Regions from separate parts of the Micromonospora sp. AP08 genome, predicted to be linked through region 2. Evidence: riboswitches for the same ligand, from Rfam matches in the RefSeq annotation. Region 2 holds a riboswitch; each other region holds the start of a gene.

Region 1 (2,255 bases), on a different contig from region 2:
TCCACCGAGCGCAGCGTGTAGTGCCAGCCCAGGTAGTCGGCCCGCTTCACCAGGTTCACGCTCGGGCCGAAGTAGCCCTCGGTGTCGTGGATGACGATGTACTCGATCTTCTGCTGGGCCGGCCGGTTCCCGAGGTCGTGGTTGCCGTAGTCCCCCGGGTCCGCGCTGAGCTGCTCGTAGGGGGCGGGGATCCACTCGCAGGCCAGCCGCACCGGGCATTCCAGGCCGTCCGGCCGTTCGGCGCGGCGCAGCCCCAGCTTGTGCAGCCCGGACTGGTCCGGCGTCACCGTGGTGGCGGCCAGGGTCACCCGCTGGCCGTCGTCGGTGGTCCGGGTCGCGCCGAGGCCAAGCTGGTCGTAGACCTCGTCGGCGAAGGCCGCCGCCGCGTCCTCGGTGTCCGCGCCGGAGTAGCGGGCCACCGCGCCGTACCAGGCCGCCGGGTCGGTGCCGGCGCCGACCGGCGCAGCCAGTTCCTTCTGGTACGAGGCGAGCAGCGCCGCCCCGCCCCGGATGTTCGCGGCCGCGTCGGTGCGCAGCGTCTCCTCGGCGAGGCCGGTGAGCGCCGCGGCGGCGTCGAGCGTCTGCAGGGACGCCTGCGGCAGCGCGTCCTCCGCCGGCGCCGACGCGGTGGCCGGGTCGAGGGTGAGCGGACGCGAGTCGTCGCCCCGCGGGTCCTCGTCCTCGTCGACGTGGCCGCTGGCCGGGGTCGAGAGGACGTGCTGGGCGTCGGTGAGGTGCATCGGGCCGTAGCCGCCGCTGGTGCTCGGCTGGCCCGGGTGGGTGTCCCACCGCGATTCCAGGTACGAGACGCCGAGCAGGACGCTCTGCGGCACGCCGTACTCCGCCGCGGCGGCGGCGTACTGCTCCTGGCGGTCGGTGGGGGGTGGGGCGGTGAGCGGTTCCGCGGCCACCGGTCCGGTGGCCACGAGCGCGGTGGCCGCCGCGACGGCGGCTGCCAGCAGCATCCGTCTGCCCGACGGCGGGGGGGAGAGGTGCATCGAACCTCCAGACAGGGATGGGGGTCACTGCGTCCTCACCCTCGCCCCACGCACCCTCCGGGTCAATACCTTTCCGACAAGTAATCTTCGGTGAAAAAAACCTTCGGGTACGGAGTGTCACGGCGACTTGGGTTGCGGATCGGTAACGGTCATCTCTACTCTGGTCAATCGTCGGCCGCCAGTTTCACCGTCCAACCCGGGTGGTGACGGTCCGACACCGCCGAGTCGCCTCCGGGCGAGCCGGGGACCCAGGTACCTGGGGTGAATCCGCAGCCACTGCGGTAGGGCGGCTCCCTTCCCGCCCGAACCCGTCAGCTAACTCGGTAGGCGGGCACGAAGAAGGAGTACGGAAGCCCGGTGGCACACCATGCCCCGCGGCCACCGTCGGGCCGGTCGGTCGACCGGTCGACGGCTGCGCCGCGTTCCCGCTGGTCCCGCTTCACCACCGTCCTCGCCGCCCTGGCCGGCACCGCCGTCGTCCTGACCGGCGGCGCCACGGCGGCCCACGCCGAACCGTCGGTCACCGAGATCGAGCGCCAGATCGACCAGGACTGGAACAAGCTCGAACCGATCATCGAACAGGTCAACGCCACCCGCGAGCAGCTCGCCGCCAAGCGCAAGCAGGCTGCCGCGCTCGCCAAGCAGATCGCCCCGCTCCAGGCCCGGGTGGACGCCGCCCTCGGTCAGGTGGGCGGCCTCGCCGCCGACGCGTACAAGGGCGACAACAATCTCTCCACCGTCAACGCGCTGTTGGGCAGCCGGTCCCCGAGCGAGCTGGTGGACGGCCTCGCACTGCTCGACCGCTTCGCGAACCGCCAGCAGGCGCAGGTGCGGACCGTCGCCGAGCTGCGCGACCAGCTGGCCGCCAAGAAGCAGCCGCTGGACGAGATGATCGGCGAGCTGGCGCGCACCGAGGCGCAGCTCGCGGCGAAGAAGAAGCAGATCGACGCCGAGATCGTCAAGCTGCAGAAGCTCCGGCTCAAGGTCTACGGCAGCGGCGGTGGCGGTCCGCTGCGCCCGGCCCCCTGCCCCGCCGGCTACCCCGGTGGCCCGGCCGGCATCGCGGTCAAGTTCGCCTGCGCCCAGATCGGCAAGATCTACGTCTGGGGCGCCGCCGGCCCCGACCACTACGACTGCTCCGGCCTCACCATGGCGGCCTGGGCCAAGGCCGGCGTCTCGCTGCCGCACAATGCGCGGCAGCAGCACGACGTGACCCGGCGGGTGAGCCGGAGCGAGCTGCGCGCCGGTGACCTCGTC
Region 2 (2,255 bases):
GGGGCGACGGACGGAGGGTGTGGGCGTGGGCGCAGGTCATGACCACAGCGGCGCGGTGGCCAACGCCGCGCACCGTCACCGTGGTCGGCTCTGGGCCGCGTTCGGTCTGCTCACCGCCCTGATGGCGGTCGAGGCGGTGGCCGCGTTCGCCACCGGCTCGCTGGCCCTGCTCTCCGACGCCGGGCACATGTTCACCGACGTCCTCGGCATCGGCATGGCCCTCGCCGCGATCAGCGCCACCCGGCGGGCCGACACCGATCCGCAGCGCACCTTCGGGCTCTACCGGCTGGAGGTGCTGGCCGCGCTGGCCAACGCGGTGCTGCTCGGCGCCGTGGCGGTCTACGTCCTGATCGAGGCGGTACGCCGGTTCGGCGAGCCGCCGGAGGTGCTGGCCGGGCCGATGCTCGCCGTGGCGGTGCTCGGCCTGCTCGCCAACATCGCCGCGTTCGCGCTGCTGCGCGCCGGCGCCGAGGAGAGCATCAACCTGCGCGGGGCGTACCTGGAGGTGCTGGGCGACCTGCTCGGCTCGCTCGGGGTGATCGGCGCCGCCGTGATCATCGCGCTCACCGACTGGTGGTGGGCCGACCCGCTGGTCGCCGTGGCGATCGGGCTGTTCATCCTGCCGCGCACCTGGCGGCTCGGCCGGGCCGCCGTCCGCATCCTGGTGCAGGCCGCCCCGGAGCACCTCCAGGTGACCGCCGTGCACGACCGGCTGGCCGCCGTGCCCGGCGTCGCGGAGGTGCACGACCTGCACGTCTGGACGCTCACCTCGGGCATGGAGGTGGCCTCGGCGCACCTCACCATGGTCCCGGGCGCCGAGGTGGGCGACGTGCTGGCCGCGGCCCGCACCGCCCTGCACGAGGACTTCTCGATCGATCACGCCACGTTGCAGATCGAACCCGGAGCGTCTCCCGGGGCCTGCGGTGCAGTCGAGTGGTAATTAGGACAATCTTAAATCCAAGTGGTTATTGTGCACTTATGCCGGTTTTGACCGGGTCGCCGGCTCCCACCTGCGGAGCCGGCCCGGAGCAGCGCCGGTAGGCTCGACCGCGGCCACCGCCGGGCGGCGCCCACCGGCGCCTGCGGCGGCCAGCGCCTAATCGCCCGCAGGGGCGAGCCGGGGAACCACGTTCGTGGGGTGCATCCGCGTCAGCGGTAGGGATCTTCCGTCCCGAACCCGTCAGCTAACCCGGTCGGCGGTTGACGGAAGGACACGTGAATGCCCCCAGTGGCACCTGTACGACGGACGGCCGCCCGGTTGGCGGCCCTGCTCATCGCGACGCTCACCCTCGGCGTCGTGGCCGAGCCGGCCCTCCCCGCATCGGCGGCCCCGGCGACCGGCCTGCTCGCCGCCGCACCCGGCGACGACGAGGGCGGCACGCCGGCGCTGCGCGCCCAACTCGATGCGGCCAGCAAGGGCTGGCTCGAGGCGCGGGCCGCGTTGAACCGCTCGGTGACCCGGCAGCAACAGCTCACCGCCCAGCTCAAGACGGTCAACGCCGAGTTGACCGTGCGCGACGCCAAGGTCGGCGAGATCGCCGGGGTGGCGTACCGGGCCGGGCGGATGGGCACGGCCGCGGCGCTGCTCGGCAGCAGCAGCCCGGAGGGCTTCATGGACCGCGCGGCGGCCCTGGAGCAGGTGGCCGCGCACGAGGACCGGGCCCTGCGCGACCTCATCGAGACCCGGGACGAGGCCACCCGCACGCAGGCCGCGCTCACCGGCGAGATCCAGGAGCAACGCAAGCAGGTCACCGTGATGGCCAAGCGCAAGGAGCAGGCCGAACGCGCCCTGGAGGTCGCCAACGACCGCGCGTCCCGCAGCAGCGGCGGCGGCAGCGTGCAGGGCACCTCGTCGGCGAACGCGAAGCCGGCCCCGCGCAACGCCGACGGCTCCTGGCCGCCCGAGTCGTGCAGCGTCGACGACCCGACGCCGGCCGACGGCTGCATCACCCCGCGTACGCTGCACGCGCTCCAGCAGGCCAAGGCGGCCGGCTTCACCCGGTACGTCTCCTGCCACCGGCCCAGCGGCTCCGGTGAACACCCCAAGGGGCGGGCCTGCGACTTCGCCGCGCAGAAGGACGGCTTCGGCGGCGTGGCCACCGGCGGCGACAAGACGTACGGCAACAACCTGGCCGCCTACTTCATCCGCAACGCCGACCCGCTCGCCGTGCTCTACGTGATCTGGTACAAGCAGATCTGGCTGCCCAGCAGCGGCTGGAAGGCGTACAGCGGCGGCAACGGCGACCCGTCCAGCG
Region 3 (2,255 bases), on a different contig from region 2:
CGAGCAGGAGATCGTGCTGGCCCGGGCGGTACGGGAGGGCCGCCGGGCCGGCTGGGCGGCGGCCGCCGAGCGGGAGCGGCGGGCCTGGCGGGACGCCGAGCTGGCCGCCGAGGCGGCCCGGACCCTGGCCGCGGAGGCGTACGCGGCCGCCGGCGCGCTGCGCCCCGCCCTTCCGGGCGCAGCCCCGGCGACGGTGCGGGGTCGGGACGGGGCGGCGCCGGCTCCGGTCCCGGCCGCCGTGCCCGGCGCGCGCTGGCGCCCGGCCCGGGCCGGCTGACCCGGCGAGCTCGACCGAATCGTTATCCGAATTCGGTGAGGCCTGTCACCCGTCCGCGGAAACGGTCATCGGTGCCGGGCCGGGCGATTGACACCCGCAATTCCGCGCTGGTCGCCACCGGATGTCCGCTTTTGGCCGCGCGGCGCCGCCGTAACTGCTCGTCCCATTGAGTGAAGTGAGTGACCGACTGTTCCGATATCCGTAGTGGTGCACGAGGTTTACGCAGGTGGGAGCGCTTGGCAGCCGGCATACCCACCGGTAGTGTCAGCGCGTCCGGAGCGGTTTTCGATCGCAAGAGGCGACGCCGCGCCGACCCGCCTAATCGTGCTCTGACGAACCGGGGACCCACAGCAACATCGGGGTGAATCCGCGGGCCACGGCCTGCGGTAGGGCGTACTTCCCGCCCGAATCCGTCAGCTAACCCGGTCGGCGGTCACGGAAGGAGTGCCATTCCTCGTGCCCACCCCCCGCTCGTCCCCCCGCCTCCACGGCATCGCGGTGCCGGCGCTCGCCTGAGGGCGACCGAAACCGGCAACCCGCCCCGACCGCCCGGCCCCCCGGGCGCTCCCCGTTCCCCGGCCATCCGCCCCGCAGCGCGCGTGAGTTCCTCCGCGTGCCGGGCCGGCGCGTGCCGCCACGCCCCGTGGAGGAAACCGTGAAGCACCACCTGAAGCGTCAGCTGCGCCGCCTCGTGACCGAACGCCCGTACCGGATCATCGCCGGCTCGGCCGCGGCGCTCGTGCTGGCCGGCGGCGCCAGCGCCGCCGTCGCCGCCACCGACGACGCCCCGGCCCCCCAGGAGAACACCGCCTCGGTCGCCGAGCTGGGCTCCCGGCTCGGTGAGGTCGCCAGCCGGGGCGAGGCCCGGGTCGCCGTCCCGTCGCCCTCGGTCTCGCCGAGCGCGTCGCCGTCGGCCGCGAAGCCGGCCGCCAAGGCCGCCGCCGACCCGGACACCACCCCGAAGGCCAAGCCGAAGCCCCCGTCGAGCAAGGTGCTCGACTACACCTACGAGGCGCAGACCGCCTACTGGAACTGCGGCCCGGCCGCGGTGCGCAACGCGCTCAGCGCGAGTGGCGTCGAGACCACCCAGGACGCGATGATCGCCCCGCTGAACGCCGGCGAGAACGGCACCAACTCGGCCGAGGACACCACCCGGGGCCTGAACCAGATGGTCAAGGGCAACCCGTACCGGACCCACATGTTCGGCGGCTCGGCGAGCCCGGCCGAGATCGACCAGCTCCAGGCGGACGTGGTCAAGGCGATCACCGACGGCCGGGGCGTGGTGGTCAACATCGCCGGCGACGCCACGGACACCGACGGCGGCTGGCACTCGTTCCCGGGCGGCCACTACATCGCCGTGGTCGGCTACAAGAACGACGGCCGCACCGTCCGGATCGCCGACTCGGCGAACGCGGCGCTGCCCGCGTACTGGATGAGCACCATCGACCTGGCGAACTGGGCCGCCACCCGCGGCTACTCCGCCTGATCACCCCTCCCGTCGGGCACCGGCTCCACCGAGCCGGTGCCCGACGTCGTCCGCGCCCGTGTCCGCTCTCGCGCCGGGTGTCCGTCCGGTGGCACACTGCGCCGTATGGGCGACGAGACGGGTACCCGCCATCTGCTGCTGCTGCACGGCATGGGTGCCACCGGTGAGGTGTGGCTGCCCTGGGCGCCGCTGCTGGAGCGCCACTGGGCGGGGCGCTGGCTCGCGCCCGACCTGGCCGGGCACGGCTGGTCGCCGCCGCTGCCCGGCTACTCCTTCGAGGCCCTCGCCCGACGGGTGGTCGAGGGGCTCGGCCCGGTGACCGAGCGGCTCGGCCCCCACGACCGGCTCGTGCTGCTCGGGCACTCGCTCGGCGGGGTGGTGGCGCTGGCGCTCGCCGCGCGGTCCCGGCGCCTGCCGGTCGACGCGGTGGTCGGGCTCGGCATCAAGGCCGTGTGGTCCCCGGCCGACCTGGAGAAGGCCCACGAGTTGGCC

What was found. A riboswitch is a leader RNA that binds a small molecule or an ion and turns the genes downstream of it on or off. The one in region 2 is predicted to bind cyclic di-AMP.
Region 1: linked by a shared signal. The riboswitch ahead of FXF50_RS26285 (NlpC/P60 family protein) and the one ahead of FXF50_RS16280 (hypothetical protein) in region 2 are both predicted to bind cyclic di-AMP.
Region 3: linked by a shared signal. The riboswitch ahead of FXF50_RS10025 (C39 family peptidase) and the one ahead of FXF50_RS16280 (hypothetical protein) in region 2 are both predicted to bind cyclic di-AMP.

Annotation. Positions count from the first base shown of each region.
Region 1 is NZ_VSEZ01000021.1:49,437-51,691, reverse strand. It holds gene FXF50_RS26290 (N-acetylmuramoyl-L-alanine amidase) at 1-965, opposite strand, end outside; cyclic di-AMP (ydaO/yuaA leader) riboswitch at 1,207-1,344, shown strand; gene FXF50_RS26285 (NlpC/P60 family protein) at 1,356-2,255, shown strand, end outside.
Region 2 is NZ_VSEZ01000008.1:215,650-217,904, forward strand. It holds gene FXF50_RS16275 (cation diffusion facilitator family transporter) at 26-940, shown strand; cyclic di-AMP (ydaO/yuaA leader) riboswitch at 1,084-1,215, shown strand; gene FXF50_RS16280 (hypothetical protein) at 1,220-2,255, shown strand, end outside.
Region 3 is NZ_VSEZ01000004.1:350,019-352,273, reverse strand. It holds gene FXF50_RS10030 (hypothetical protein) at 1-277, shown strand, start outside; cyclic di-AMP (ydaO/yuaA leader) riboswitch at 583-724, shown strand; gene FXF50_RS10025 (C39 family peptidase) at 921-1,763, shown strand; gene FXF50_RS10020 (alpha/beta fold hydrolase) at 1,869-2,255, shown strand, end outside.